Regions from separate parts of the Alteromonas naphthalenivorans genome, predicted to be linked through region 2. Evidence: predicted binding sites of a transcription regulator. Region 2 holds the regulator's gene; the other holds the start of a gene.
The links. Region 2 encodes FNR, which switches genes on or off when oxygen is low (the NO sensors DNR and NnrR bind a similar motif). Its sites were predicted from a motif close to TTGATCTAGATCAA; they were not measured.
Positions count from the first base shown of each region.

Region 1: AMBT_RS19800 (cytochrome ubiquinol oxidase subunit I) is a predicted target of FNR. The motif match lies at 5,548-5,561, and genes of this name have one in related genera.

Region 1 is NC_015554.1:4,546,419-4,554,422, forward strand. Features, by position in the region: gene AMBT_RS19780 (ATP-binding cassette domain-containing protein) at 1-740, opposite strand, end outside; gene AMBT_RS19785 (ABC transporter ATP-binding protein/permease) at 737-2,377, opposite strand; gene cydX (cytochrome bd-I oxidase subunit CydX) at 2,506-2,619, opposite strand; gene cydB (cytochrome d ubiquinol oxidase subunit II) at 2,630-3,766, opposite strand; gene AMBT_RS19800 (cytochrome ubiquinol oxidase subunit I) at 3,763-5,343, opposite strand; gene AMBT_RS19805 (Tll0287-like domain-containing protein) at 5,793-6,431, opposite strand; gene AMBT_RS19810 (sigma-54 interaction domain-containing protein) at 6,608-7,873, shown strand; gene AMBT_RS19815 (hypothetical protein) at 7,960-8,004, shown strand, end outside.
Region 2 is NC_015554.1:1,861,285-1,869,288, forward strand. Features, by position in the region: gene ccoP (cytochrome-c oxidase, cbb3-type subunit III) at 1-106, shown strand, start outside; gene AMBT_RS08015 (FixH family protein) at 244-723, shown strand; gene AMBT_RS08020 (heavy metal translocating P-type ATPase) at 723-3,125, shown strand; gene ccoS (cbb3-type cytochrome oxidase assembly protein CcoS) at 3,127-3,342, shown strand; gene AMBT_RS08030 (sulfite exporter TauE/SafE family protein) at 3,329-3,988, shown strand; gene fnr (fumarate/nitrate reduction transcriptional regulator Fnr) at 4,039-4,779, shown strand; gene uspE (universal stress protein UspE) at 4,877-5,800, shown strand; gene ttcA (tRNA 2-thiocytidine(32) synthetase TtcA) at 5,981-6,922, shown strand; gene AMBT_RS08050 (patatin-like phospholipase family protein) at 6,923-7,936, shown strand; gene AMBT_RS08055 (DUF2987 domain-containing protein) at 7,928-8,004, opposite strand, start outside.

The DNA of each region.
Region 1 (8,004 bases), 2.3 Mb from region 2:
ACTAGCGCCTGCTCTTTTAGTTGTGCATCTTGTACGCGCTGAGTAGAGGGTGCATTAAACAAGCCCTTTACCGTTTTTGACTTAAGGTGCCATAAACTACTTGCTTGAAAAAACGTCGCGCTTTGTTGCCGAAATTCAAGCTCTGCCTCAGCCGAACTAGCCACAGCTTTCAGTCCGTAAACCGCAGTAACAACGCTAATTACCAACCACACTATGGCTAGGGCTATGAAAAAACCATAACCTGGCACATTAATGAAATACCCCGTGAGCAACAAGCCTGTCATTAGCAACATAAATGAGGCTAATGGAGAAACCCACGCAATAAAAGCTGAGGCAAGTTGCTCAGTGTGGTTCGCGAGCGCTTCAACTGTCCATGCTTTGCTTTCAAGGCGTTTTGCCGCTAATTGCTCAAACACAGCTAACCGTGCTTTGGCAATTCGGGTTAATAAATCCTTGTGTCCTAGCCACATGGTGGTGTAACCAGAAGCGATACGAAGTAGTGCGAGCCCACGAATCACCACCGCAGGGATCACGTAGTTAAACCCTAAAGGAGCTATTGCGCTAATGGCAATAAACCAAGATGAAATGATAAGAATACTCAAACCCGCTATACCATGAAGCAAGGCTAAGCCCAGCGCGCCATACGCAGCCATTGATGTCTGCCCGGTGAGTGACGAAGACGCTTTTGATGTAGCTATACCTTGCGCAGATACAGCAGGCTGTAACGGTTTGGATTTCATTTCACTGTTACCTCGCCTTCTGCAATATGCCAATGCGCATCAAACCAGTGCGCTGGCAATAACTTATGCGATGCCCAAACAACGGTTTTGCCTTGTGTAACACGCGCAATAAGTTGTGACAGACGATGGTGTTGTTCATCGGGAATATGCGCGGTGGGCTCATCTAACAACCAAATATCAGGGTTTCTTAACAGTCCGCGAGCTAACGCAAGCCGCTGCGCTTCGCCACCAGAGAGGCTGGGATACTCGGTCATCAAGGTATCTAGGCCATTAGGCAGCGACGAAAGCCAATCCGCTAACTCAACTGAATTTAGCACCTCGCACAACGCACTATCGCTATAGTGGGCATCCAGTAAAAGGTTGTCTCTCACACTGCCAGGTAAAACAACTGGGGTTTGACTCACCCATACATAGCTTCCGTCAAAGCTTTGGGAAGCTTTACGCTGACCCGCTAGGGCCTCAAGCAATACCGTTTTACCGCTACCAGAAACGCCGTTTAGGCGAATATGCTCTCCTAAAGCAACCTTCAGGTGTTCGGCTTTAAGCAAGTTAGACACTCGAAAATCTTGCGCATCAAACCCCACAAACGGTTTGTTCTTCATTTCGCCTTTAGTCACTTCTCTTTCCTGGGCAGGCGCATTGTCGTTCAACGTAGTAAATAAGGGAAATAAACACTCGCTGGCCGCTTCAGCTTCAGCTTTTTGGTGATAAACCTGCCCGAGCTTTTTCATTTCGCTCAAAATCAGTGGCACAGAAAGCAACACCCAAAGCCCTTGCTGTAAGGAAATTTCAGGCCCCAAGTTAAGCTCGCCGAGCAGTGAAAAACCAATAAATACCGCAACTAAGGCTACCGATAAAGTGGCAAAAAAATCCAATACTGACGATGATAAAAATGCGACGCCTACCACCCGCATGGTGCGCTTGTTAAGTTGTTCACTGGCGTTATTAAGTAACCGCATTTGCGTGTTGTGTGCACGATAACTCGCCATTAAAGGCAGTGCATTGAGTCTATCGGTAAATAACCCGCCAAGCCGCTCAAGTGCCACAAAATGCTTGCGATGTAAGCTGGCGGCACCTTTCCCGACAATGACCATAAACAAAGGAACAATCGGCAGGGCTACAGCTAACCCCATACCTATGACAGGGTTTACGTAAAAAATAACCACTAGCGCCATCAAAGGGACAAGTACAGCAACATATTGCTGTACGCGGTAATCGAAAGCCCAGTTGGCGATAGCGCGAATATGCTTCACCCAAAGTGTTTGCCAGTAAAAAAGGGAATGTTGACGAATGAGGGCGTGCTGTTGCTCGGCGAAGATAAGTTGTAAGTTTTGCTCCATAGCCTGCATTAACTGGCTTTTGTATGACAACGTTAGCGTGTTCACTAACCCTTGAACTATCCAACAAATAAACAGCGCAACGCATAAACCTTTAATATGAAACAGGCTTGCTCTATGAGTATCGACCACCCATTCGTGCATGGCATGAGCGAAAAAATAGAAAGCGACAATCAGTGAAAAAAGAGACAGACACTTGACTAAAGTAATTATTAAAACCCGTCTGCGCACGCCAAGCTTGTGCGTATTATCGAGTTGATTAAACTTAGCTTGAAATGTCTGCCTGTCTAACTTTATCATTGACTTTATCGCACTGCCTATCTTTTAAAAGAGCGGGTTAAAATAACTGATTAAGTAAAGACAACGAGCCTTGAAAACACAAGGTCGTTGCCTTTTACGTTTTATATTACGCTATGAATATTAATCAGTTATTCGGCGTCTTCTGGACGGTCCATGTCTTCGGTAGACTCAAGCCACATGGCATTTAAAATACCGAATGAACATGCTAGCAGTACGCCGAGGATCCAAGTGAAATACCACATATGCTACTCCTTAATAAATAGTGTGAGATTGATCTAAGTCGCTATTTTTGACTCGGCCACGCATTACATAATAGCCATAGGCGGTATAGCACAAGATGATAGGCACAAAGATACAAGCCACAATGAACATGATATTTAGAGTTAAATGACTAGAGGTGGCATCCCATACCGTAAGACTAGCTTCTGGCATAGTGATACTGGGCATTAAGAACGGGAACATTGAGAAGCCCGCAGTTAAAATAACGCCAGTAATCAGTAGTGCACTTGAAACAAATGCCATCCCTGCATTCCCTTTGCGAGAAAACATGGCACATGCAAGCCCTGCTACCACACCTAATACAGGTGCAAGCATCATCCATGGATATCGTGAGTAGTTCGTCATCCATGCACCCGCTTCAATAGCGACTTCTTTTTTCATTGGATTTGAGGTGGCTAAGGTATCTACGGTAGAGGTAATGACAAAACCATCTAACCCAAAGGCTACCCACGCACCGGCAATCAAAAACAAGGCTACTGCCACTAGGCTTAATATAAACGACGTTACACGTGCTCTAGATTCAATGAAACCATCCGTTTTCATTTGTAACCAGGTAGCGCCGTGATTCAGTAAGATAGCCACTGACAATAATCCAGATACAAGCGCAAATGGAGTAAGCAAACCAAAGAAAGAGCCGGTGTACGTTGATTTAAGTGTGTTGTCGAATTCAAACGGCACACCTAATAACAAGTTACCAAAGGCCACGCCAAAAATAAGCGCAGGAATGAAACCACCAGCAAACAATGCCCAATCCCATGCTTTTCGCCACTGAGCATTTGGCAGTTTACTGCGATAATCAAATCCAATTGGACGCATCCAAAGCGCAATTAGCGTTAGCGCTAGGGCTAAGTAAAACCCTGAGAAAGCAGTAGCATAAATCATCGGCCAGGCTGCAAAAATGGCACCACCTGCCGTAATAAACCACACTTGATTTCCATCCCAATGCGGCCCAATGGTATTAATCATTACGCGACGTTCTTTGTCTGTTTTACCAATAATGGTCAGCAGTGAACCTACACCTAAATCGAACCCATCTGTTACTGCGAAACCAATCAATAGCACACCAATAAGGCACCACCAGGCTACGCGAAGAAATTCATAATCAATCATGCGTTTGCTCCTTTTGCATCAAAGTCGATTAGGTCGTCATCTTCATCACTATGATTATCTTCAGGCGGTACTGGCCCTTTTTTGGCGAACTTCTTCATCAAGTAAAAAGCAACAATGAACATTACAGTGTAAAACGCTGAGTAGGCGACTAACGTAGTAACAATGTCAGAAATAGACAAATTAGACGTTGATGCATGCACTGGCAGAATCTCTGCAATAGACCAAGGCTGGCGACCAAACTCAGCCACAAACCAACCGGCTTCACACGCAACCCAAGGCAGCGGCAAGCTATACAATGATGCTTTCAACAACCAGCGAGGCTGCGTAATTTTATGTTGAGTGCTGTAATAGAAGGCAGCCAAGAATACGGCTAGCATAATAAAGCCTGATACCACCATTAATCGGAAACTCCAAAATAAGGGGGCGACTTTAGGAATACTGTAATCTACTGCTTTTTGTAAGGCCGCTTCAGAAGGCTGTGTGACATCATCCGTAAATGGCTCTAATAACATGGCATAGCCCATATTATCTTTATGTGCGTCAAACAGGGCTTGTTCGTCTGCAGAAGCCGTTCCATCTCGAACACTATCGAGCAAACCGTACGCTTTAATACCATCAAGAATACGTAAGCGGTTTTCTGCTTTAATATCTTTTAAGCCTTTCACTTCCTCGGTAAGTGAACGAGTAGCAATAATGCCCATCGCCCAAGGAATTTGAAGTGCGTATTCGGTTTCCTCTTTTTCATCATTAGGAATACCAAATACGGTAAAAGGCGCAGGTGCTGGGTGGGTCTCATATTCCGCTTCAACCGCAGCCAATTTCACTTTTTGCACTTCACCTAATTCGTAACCACTTTCGTCACCAAGCACAATCACTGACAAGGTAGCCGCTAGGCCGAAGCTAGCCGCAATAGCGAAAGAACGACGGGCAAATGCGATATGCTTGTGGTTAAGTAGGTAATAACTAGAAATAGCCAATACAAACATGGCACCTGTTACGTAGCCCGCTGAGACGGTATGCACAAACTTTACTTGCGCGACAGGATTGAAGATAACCTCGGCAAAACTTGTCATTTCCATGCGCATGGCTTCAAAGTTAAATTCTGCGCCTACAGGGTATTGCATCCAACCATTGGCAATGAGTATCCATAGAGCTGAGAAGTTAGAACCAATAGCCACCAACCAAGTGGTCATTAAGTGTCTTCCCTTCGACATTTTATCCCAGCCGAAGAAGAACAATCCAACGAAAGTCGATTCTAGGAAGAACGCCATCAGACCTTCAATAGCCAGCGGTGCCCCAAAAATATCCCCTACATAGTGAGAATAGTAGGACCAATTCATACCGAACTGAAACTCCATAGTGAGGCCGGTAGCCACACCAATGGCGAAGTTAATACCAAACAACTTGCCCCAAAACTGAGTCATTTGTTTGTAAATTTCTTTGCCTGTCATCACATAAACGGATTCCATAATGGCAAGCATGAAACTCAACCCTAAGGTTAAGGGCACAAATATAAAGTGGAACATCGCAGTTAGCGCAAATTGCCACCGCGATAGCTCGACTAACGTATCGCTCATGGGTTTTCTCCCTAGTTAAAAAACAGTACGGCAAGCCGCTAAAATTCTTTTAAATCAATAACCTTAAAAATAAGGCCGCACCGTAAGACTTGTACTTCTGACGGAGGTTTAGCAAGCTTTGCGCCAGCTATGGCACGATTGCCCATCACCACCTGTATTCCCTACCATGCGGCGCAATTATTCCACTAAGTCGAACCAGCCGCGTTGATCCATCTCAAACAAGATGAGAGGAAATTGCGCCAAAAATGACAATTCCCGCCATTTTTGACAAATAAAAATTAAATGAAGTAATAGGTCAAAAAATCTGAAAGTGGAGGGTTTGCAAAAAGCACTGGAAAGGAATTAGGTGAATAGAAATAAGTAAAGAGAGTAAGAAGAAATAAGCGAGAGGCGATAGAGATGCAACTGAGCCAGTAAAGGCCCGTTGCATCTTCTAAATAAAGAAATGGCTATTCGGGTGAATAGGTAAGCGTGAAAGCCCCTCTTAAACTGCCCGGCGCTAAACCCGTGGCGGTATCTTCAGGGTATTTCTCTTTAATAATATCTAACACTGCTGGGGCCACGTTATTGCCATGACAGGCTGTACATACTTGCCCCGTAACAATCGCTGACATATAGCGCAATTCACCTGTTTCTTCATTCCACTGTGATGCCTCTAGCGGCATAGGCAATTGCTTAGATAAGGCATCTGCAAACTCGTGCAATTGGGTTTCTTCCCATGCATCTGGTTGGTTGTCTTGGTTACGCACTTGCAGCGCGGTGCGCCCTACCGTCCAACCATCCTTCTTGAGCGCTTCTGCAATAGGCCCAGCAGCCACATAGCACTCTTCTACCCCTGCTTCCAAACCACCTTTTGAAATAGCTTGCTGAAGCCTCGACTTTAACGCGCCCCCTAGTGCTTTGGCATTGCTACGTGCTTGATTTAGCTTATCTTCGGGGCCTGCCAGGGTGGTTTCAGTTGCGTGTTGTGTAGCTATGCTGTCTTGCGGCTGCGGCATTTCCGCCGCTAGCGCGGTTGATAGTACGATTAATAGTGAAGCAGATAAAAAGAACCCACTTATCACAACAGCCGTTAATCTCGTTTTCATATTCTTTTCCTCAATGGGGAGCATTACCTACCAAGATACGTACAAGGCTCGTGCCAATGTGATACCTTAAACCTAGATTAATTACCTTATGGGTGTAGGTTGTATCTATACCGCATGCGCACCCACCCCGTATCGCTAGGTGAAGCTGTTACATGAATATCTCGATTGTTCAGGCAATGATAGATGCCATCGATAAACCCGCTATTTTCATTAATCATCAGTATGTAATAGAGGCGGTTAACCAGCCTTATCGCAATACCTACCCTGTGGATATTATTCCGGGTAAAAGTCAGTGTTTTAAGGTGTCACACGGTAATACTAAGCCTTGTGATCAATGCGGTGAAAGCTGCCCTATTCAGCAATGCAAAGACACCGGCCGGACTGCAAGTGTGGTTCACATTCACACCACAAAAAGCGGTCAAAGCTATTGTGATATTCTCATGCGGCCGGTTCACGACGCTAATGGCGACCTGCTTGGTTACTTAGAAATATTAGATAAACTCGCGTTTGCATCAAATTACCCTACCAAGGGTAAAATGATAGGTGAGTCTGCCGCCTTTAAAGCCATGCTGAATAAAATTAATCGGGCCGCAAAATCCGATATAGCCGTGTTGCTTCAAGGCGAAACGGGCACAGGTAAAGAGCTGGTTTCTCATGCCCTGCACACCAGTAGCCACCGCGCTGAAAAACCTTTTGTGGTAATAGAGTGTACGGGGTTAGCTGATACGCTTTTTGAATCGGAGTTATTCGGCTACGAGAAAGGCGCTTTTACTGGCGCGCAATCAAACAAAAAAGGATTAGTTGATGCCGCCCAAGGCGGAACGCTATTTTTTGATGAAATTGGCGATGTGCCTCTTACCATGCAGGTGAAGTTACTACGGTTGTTTGAAACTCAAACCTACCGCCCAGTTGGAAGCGTGCAAGTAAAAAAAGCCGATTTCCGTTTAGTATGCGCTAGCCATAAAGACTTAAAATCCTTAGTGGAAAAAGGTGAATTCAGACAAGATCTTTACTACCGTATTGCAGGTTTCCCCATACACCTTCCGCCACTTCGTGAGCGTCAAAGCGACATTGAATTGCTGTGCAGCCACATGTTGCACGAACTGCCTTCGAAAAAGCGTTTACACAAATCCACTATTGAAATGCTAACCAACTATACCTACCCAGGTAACATTCGAGAGCTTAAAAATATTGTGGAACAAGCGTACTTGTTGGCAGATGAAAATGTAATTTACCCAACCGATTTGCCCGAGCTAGTTAGCGAACCCACTGTCCACACAAATGAAAGAGTCCTCACTCTGGAAGCTGCTGAAGCTAAGTACCTTGAAAAGGTAGTGGCAAAGCACGAAGGCAGTATAGACACTCTTGCCAATGCACTAGGTGTCAGCCAGCGGACGTTATATCGTAAGCTTCAATCGCTAGGGTTAAAGGTTAAGGGTTAAATAGCTCGCAGTAAAAACCCTTTCAACATCCTATTTTTAACGTATTATTAGATAAGTTCCGGTAGAAATAGAATACTGCTTTGCCATTGAAGTCATTATTTACACTGCTAGTATGCCTAACCCTGCTTTTG
Region 2 (8,004 bases):
ACTAACCTACGGCCGAAATGGTGTTATGCCTTCATTCAAGAAAACCTTGGGTGATGACAAAATCCACGTTGTTGCATCGTACGTTTATAGTCTTTCTAACGACTAAATTCGTATAACCAACAATAATGCTAAAAAGCCTCGTTATCACGGGGCTTTTTTTATGAGAAAATACACCTCTCCAACTGGATGCCTTATTTTTCCTATCGCGCCGGTTTTCCTGTAGTAAACGAGTTGATGTAATTAATGAATACACCCTGGTATAAACAATTTTGGCCCTGGTTCCTTATTGCGGTTCCCCTAATTACATTAGTAATGGGTGGCGTGTTATTGAAATTGGCTATTTCAACCGAAGACAGCTTAGTAGTAGACGATTATTACAAAGAAGGTAAAGCCATTAATGCCCGGCTAGATAAAGAAGCCATCGCGAAACGCAAAAACATAACAACAGAGTTAACCATTACTGATGGCAGTATTGCAGTAAAATTCCATTCAGGTATTCCCCAAGAAGGAAACGCCCTTAAATTGAATTTTTATCATGTGACCATCGAAGAGCGTGATGCAAGTGTATTATTAAGTCGTGATGCTAATGGTATTTACCGTGGTTTTGTGGAAAAGGACTTAACCGGTAAATGGCAAGTCTCGCTTTCTCCTGTAGATGACAGCTGGAAAGTACAAAATACGCTGCAACTTCCCTACTCTGGCGCCATCAAGTTTAATCCGTAATGAGCGAAAACCTTTGTTACCATTGCGCGTTACCTAACGATGCAACACACAAATATGAAGCAGTAATATTAGGCGAAACCAGGCAGCTCTGCTGCCCTGGTTGCCAAGCTGTTGCTCAAGCCATCGTTGATAATGGCTTGGAAGATTATTATCAGTTTCGTACTGAGCCAGCCCAAAAGTCAGACGATGGTATCTTAGAAAGCCTTTCTGCGCTTAACGTTTATGACGACCCAGCCCTTCAAGAAGAGTTTGTTTTTGACGAAGGACAGCACAAGCAAATACAGCTAACCCTTGAAGGCATAACGTGTGCAGCGTGCGGTTGGCTGATTGAAAAGCAGCTTTCAAAAGTATCAGGTATTGCGCAAGTCGCCGTAAACGTTCAAGAGCGTCGCGCACTAATAACCTGGGAACCCGATGTTATTAAACTTAGCCAGATACTCACCACACTAAAACGCATAGGGTATGTTGGCTCACCGTTTCACCCAGATGAACATGAAGCGAGTTATAAACGCGAGCAAAAATCGTTTATTAAAAAGTTAGGCTTGGCAGGCATCATGACTATGCAGGTGATGATGCTAATGGCAGGGCTTTATTTTGATTGGTTTGGTGCCATTGAACAAGAAACCCGTCAATACTTTTATTGGGTTGCACTCACCCTTACCACCCCCGTAGTACTTTATTCAGGAAGCGCGTTCTATTTAAGTGCATTAAAGGCAATAAGCGCAAAAACCGTGAATATGGATGTGCCTGTCACCCTCGCGGTATTTGGCACCTACTTTGCGGGTTTACGTTCCACTTTGCTTGAGCAAGGTGAAGTGTATTTTGAATCCATATGCATGTTTATCTTTCTACTGCTGTTAAGCCGATTCCTTGAACATAGAAGCAGGCACCGTGCGGCGCAAATTTCAGCCAATATGATGCAATACATTCCGGTTTCAGCGGCTAAAATTGAAGAAGATGACAGTATCGTTCAAATCCTTGCAAAGCAATTAGCGCCCAATGATGTGGTACTAGTGAAACCCGGTGAGACCATCCCTGTCGATGGTATTGTGCTAGACGGCACTGCTGCGGTTGATGAGTCTATGTTAACGGGTGAATTTAACCCCGTCAGTAAATCGGCCAGCCATGTAGTTTACGGCGGTACAGTAAACCAAGATGGCACACTAACGGTTAAAGTGACCCAAAGCTTAAAGCATGCCTTGGTCAATCAAATCGTGCGTTTACAAGCTAGCGCCATGGCAAGCAAGCCAAAAGCTGCGCAGATTGCCGATAACTTTTCCCGTTACTTTGTGTTCTCGGTATTGCTGATATCGGCTTTAACGTACAGTTATTGGTCGTTTGTGGGCAGTGAAGATGCTTTTTGGATCACCATCTCTGTATTAGTGGCAACCTGCCCTTGTGCGCTAGGCTTAGCCACACCTTCAGCGTTAACCTGCGCTATGGCGAAGCTGAATCGTCAGGGCATTTTGTTAAAGCGTGCTGACGCCTTAGAGCAACTTAACGATATTGATACCATTGCCCTTGATAAAACCGGCACACTGACCGAAGGTAAGTTCTCATTGCAACAGCGCTGGTTTGCTAAAGGGGTAGATCCAGTGCAGGTAATGGCGCTAACTACATTGTTAGAGTCTCGTTCTGAGCACCCTATTGCCCGTGCCTTCGACAACGATAATGTTAAGTCAAAACATAGAACCCTGCCTAATACCATGAACGGATTTACCGTTACACCAGGTGGCGGCATTAGTGGTGAGATAGACAACGTAGTTTTTACTATGGGTTCAGCCGTATTTTGTAATTTATCAACCACCTCAAAGGTAGATATACCGGCAAATGTGTTTTTGTGTGCCGACGGTGTATTAATGGCCGCGTTCTGCGTAAATGATAGCTTGCGGCAAGATGCCTTAGCGACACTCACCGCACTGAATGAACATCAATTAGTGGTGCTAAGTGGCGACACACAGAAAAACGTTGATGCACTTACTGCTAGTTTACCAATCAACTTAGCAAAGGGTGGCTTATCACCGGAGCAAAAATATTCACAGGTGCATACTTTGCAAAAGCAAGGTCGCAAAGTCATGATGATGGGCGACGGTATAAACGATGCCCCTGTTCTTGCTAGCGCAGATGTGGCGGTTGCGGTAGGAAACGCCACAGATGTGGCCAAAACAGCCGCCGATGTTATTTTGCTAGGAGACAGCTTGCTATCGGTGCCAACCTTATTTTCTGTGGCGAAACAGGCAAAACGTAAAATTCAGCAAAATATTGCATGGTCAGTAGGTTACAATATTATCATTCTACCCTTTGCAGTGTCGGGGTTACTCTCTCCCTGGATGGCCGTGGTTGGCATGTCACTGAGTAGTATTATTGTGGTCACCAATTCAACGAGGTTATTAAGTAAATAATATGAGTATCATTTACGTCTTAATTCCCATCGCTATTATTATTGTTGCGCTGGCACTGGTTATCTTTTTCTGGGCGGTAAAAACCAATCAGTTTGAAGATCTTGATAGACAGGGCTACAGCATTTTGTTTGATGATGATTTATCAGGTGATGAAAAGAAGCTAGCCGAGCAGCGAAAGCAGTTACAACAACGCAAAGAAACAGATGACAGAGATTAATATATTCTCTGCTTTTTTCATTGGAATTGCTGGCGGCGTGCATTGTGTGGGTATGTGCGGTGGTATTGTTGCCGCACTACGCACAGTAACGCCAAGTAATGAACCGGCATTACCCTACACCCTTGCCTATAATTTTGGCCGTATCCTCAGCTACACATTAGCCGGCGCTATTACAGGCGCTGTCGGCCAAATGGCCACCGAGTTTGTGCCTATTGCTAAACCCGTTTTATCTTTGATTAGTGGCGTTATGCTGCTGCTATTAGCGTGTTATTTGGGAAAGTGGTGGCAAGGCTTGAATTATATTGAAGCTATGGGACGCGGCTTATTTAAAGCTATTCAGCCAATATCTAAACGATTTCTTCCATTCAAAAGCCCGGTTTATGCACTACCCTATGGTTTTATATGGGGCTGGCTACCCTGCGGGTTGGTCTATTCCACGTTAACGTGGTCATTAGCATCGGGGTCGGCCGTTGACGGCGCTGCCATCATGTTATTTTTTGGGTTAGGTACTCTGCCCACTTTGTTAGCTGCAAGCGCAGGTAGCCAGTACCTAATAGCTGGTTTTAGGCACCCCGTGGTAAGACAATGCTTTTCCGTAATAGTGGCTATTTACGCTCTCTTTTTAATTTATGCAGCAATTTCATAAACAAAAGAGTAAGATTAATATTAAGTCGACCCTATTTATAGTTTGAACCTATGAGCAAAGGAAGCCAATTCTCAATTCATTGTCAAAATTGCAGTTTCAGCCACTTGTGTTTGCCCGTTGCGCTAAACAAGACTGAGATTGAATCTTTAGATGATATTATTGAGCGAAAGAAACCCCTTCACAAGAGTGATTTGCTGGTAAAGTCGGGAGATAAATTCAACTCTCTTTACGCAGTACGAACGGGCTCTTTTAAGTCTTTCGTCACCAATTCAGATGGTGAAGAGCAGATTACAGGTTTTCACTTCCCTGGCGATATTATCGGCTTCGATGCCTTACGGGAAAATAAGCACCAAAGTTATGCTCAGGCATTAGAAACCGCCATGGTGTGCGAATTACCGTATGAAACGCTTGATGAAATGTCGGTTCAATTTCCTAAGTTAAGACATCAAATAATGAGTTTTATGAGTGCGGAAATTAAACAAGATCATGATCTCATGATGTTGCTTAATAAACGCTCAGCGGAAGAACGTCTATTGTATTTCCTCTCTCAGCTTTCTCAACGTTTCGAAGAACGTGGATTTTCAAATAAAGAATTTCACCTAACCATGACTCGAAATGAAATTGGGAACTATCTTGGTCTAACTATTGAGACCATTAGCCGCCTGTTAAGCCGTTTTCAAAAAGAAAATATTATCCAAGTGGACGGTAAACTCATCACTATTTTAGATTTTGATGAGATGTCACAACGTTTAACGTCTGTGGTTGCACCTAATATCGCCTGTAATAGCTAATCTTCAAAGCTTTTGATCTAAAACAAGTTACGTAATAGCAAATAGGTATTACACTTAAATTGTAGCAACCAAAATTCTGACTATGTTTGGAGGGGTTATGATTAAGTATGAGCGTATTTTAGCGGTTATTGAAGCCGATAGAGAAACCCAACCTGCGCTTAGCCGTGCATATGAACTTGCCAAAAAGACAGGTGCCTCTGTCACCGCCATGCTGGTGGTTTACGACTTATCTTACGATATGACAACCATGCTTAGCCCTGATGATCGTGAAGCCATGCGTGATGCGGTCACTAAAGAACATGCTGGATGGTTGAAAAAAACTTTAGACGACTTAGGTTTTTCTAAAACAGATATAGTTGTGGAATGGAACAACCGTGCCTTTGAAGCTGTGGTGCATTATGTCATCGACAACAGTATAGATTTAGTGGTAAAAGCAACTAAGCGCCATGACGATTTAGCTTCTGTTATTTTTACTCCTACAGACTGGCATCTACTTAGAAAATGTCCCTCCCCCGTATTATTGGTTAAAGATCATGAATGGCCTGAAAATGGTGAAATTATTGCCGCGGTAAATGTAGGCAGTGAAGACGACGAGCATGCCTTACTTAACGACAAAATCACGGTGATTGCTAACGATTATGCCGCGCTGCTCAGCGGTAACGTAAATTTGGTAAACAGCTACCCAGCTACGCCGCTAAATATTGCTATTGAAGTTCCTGAGTTTGACCCAGACACTTACAACAACGCGGTAAAGCATCATCACGAACTTGAGATGAACACACACAGCGAGAAGTATGCTATCGATAGTAAGCGCTGTTATGTGAAGGAAGGCCTTCCTGAAAAAGTCATTCCAAAGATAGCCCAAGATATAGACGCTGAACTTGTTATCATAGGTACGGTTGGCAGAATAGGTATTTCTGCGGCTCTCATAGGTAACACCGCAGAACATGTTATTGATGAACTTGTGTGTGATGTACTGGCAATAAAACCAGACGGCTTTATTTCGCCCCTTTCACGGTAATTCAGACAGGTTCATAAACAGCCTGTCGGCACTGTTTGCTATCTTTGCGCTATAGCTTTAAACGCTATTGTTTTTTGTTAGAAGAGAGGGCCAACAAGATTTAAAAAATCTGAACCTCGCACATTCAATTTTACTTGATTACTGTATAATGGTTTTTTTCGCAGTAACAAAGCTATTGATATGAACAGTGCAGGCACAAACCGTGCGGACGCTCCGTTAACCGCGTCTCAAAACAAACAAAAATACAGCTTTAATAAGCTACAAAAGCGACTTCGTCGAAATGTAGGCAAAGCGATTGCTGATTTCGGCATGATTGAAAACAACGATAAAGTCATGGTGTGCTTATCTGGCGGCAAAGACAGTTACGCTATGCTTGATATTCTTATGTTTTTAAAGCGCATTGCGCCAATTCATTTTGACATTATTGCGGTTAACCTTGATCAAAAGCAGCCAGGATTTCCAGAGCACGTACTTCCTGAATACCTTGAAAGTGTAGGTGTAGAGTACAAAATTGTAGAAGAAGACACCTACTCTATTGTTATGGATAAAGTGCCTGAAGGTAAAACCACGTGCTCACTTTGTTCTCGATTACGTCGCGGTATTTTATACAGCACGGCCAAAAAGCTAGGCGCCACTAAAATTGCCCTTGGCCATCACCGTGACGACATGCTAGAAACCTTCTTTTTAAACATGTTCCATGGCGGTAAGCTTAAATCAATGCCACCAAAGCTGGTTAGCGATAATGGTGAGCACATTGTCATAAGGCCCCTTGCTTATTGTACTGAAAAAGACATTCAGCGTTATTCTGATGCCGTAGAATTTCCTATTATTCCTTGCAACTTGTGCGGGTCTCAAGAAAATTTGCAGCGTCAGAACGTAAAGGCCATGCTACAAGATTGGGATCGCCGTTTCCCTGGGCGTATTGAGTCAATGTTTAGTGCGCTTCAAAATGTAGCGCCGTCACATTTGGTCGACAAGAATTTGCACGACTTTAAAGGCATCTCTACACAGAACGGGCCGGTTGAAGATGGTGATATTGGTTTCGATCCGCCCAGCTTCGAGTCACCCAGTGAGCCTACTGACGACACGGTTCACGTTATCAATTTGATGGAATCAAACTAAATGAAAATTGGTCTAGCATTAGGTGCGGGTGCCGCAAGAGGTTGGACCCACATTGGTATTATTCAAGCATTAGAAAAGCTGGGTATTAAAATTGACGTGGTGGCAGGTTGCTCTATTGGTGCCTATGTTGGTGCCGCTTACGCTAGTGGTAAGTTAGAAGGCCTTAAAGAGTGGTCTTGTTCTTTGTCAGATTGGCAGGTACTTGCTTTGATGGGCGTTGGTTTACGTAGGGGCGGTATTGCTAGCGGGCGAAAAGTGTTTGATAAACTTGCCAGCGAATTTTGTGCCCCAACCTACGAAGCAATGGAAAAACCGTTCGCCTCTGTGGCTACCGATTTGTACACAGGTCGTGAGGTAGTGTTTAGTTCCGGCGAGATTGGCAATACCATTCAAGCTTCGTGTGCTATTCCTGCCCTATTTGCCCCAGTCGCCCATGGCGATCGTTGGTTAGTAGATGGCGCGGTGGTTAATCCAGTGCCTGTTAACCTGTGTCGTCAGCTTGGTGCAGACTTTGTTATTGCCGTGAACCTTAATGCTGACTTCAGGCCCCTTAGGCTTGAAAAATTACGACTCGATCACGAAGAAAACCAAAGAAAAACCGAAGACTTTTTCACTAAAAGCCAAAACGTGCTTAAGCAGTGGTTCTCACCTGATGGTAAAGAAAAAGCAGAAACGGAAACTGAAAGTGAAACCGATAGTAAACATAGCGAGCAAAACGAAGGCGTTGCTAGCGACGCTATTGAGGCCATAGAAGAAACAATTTCGCCGCCACCAAATAAAGTCCCTAAAGGTAACCCTCCAGGGATTTTAAGTGTAATGAGTAGTTCGTTAGAAATACTTCAAGCAAGGGTGACACGTTCTCGTTTAGCGGGCGATCCGCCGGATATTCTGATAGAGCCCCAACTAACCGACGTGGGTATTATGGAATTTCACCGCGCACAAGAGCTATGTGAAAAGGGTGAAGAAACCATCACCCGTATTGCTGAGCAAATTAAGTATCAGCTATTAGCTTGATGCCATAGCGGTAACACGAAGTGGGGCTTTCGGTAGTGTGAGCCCTTTATTTTCGTTAATTTCACTTT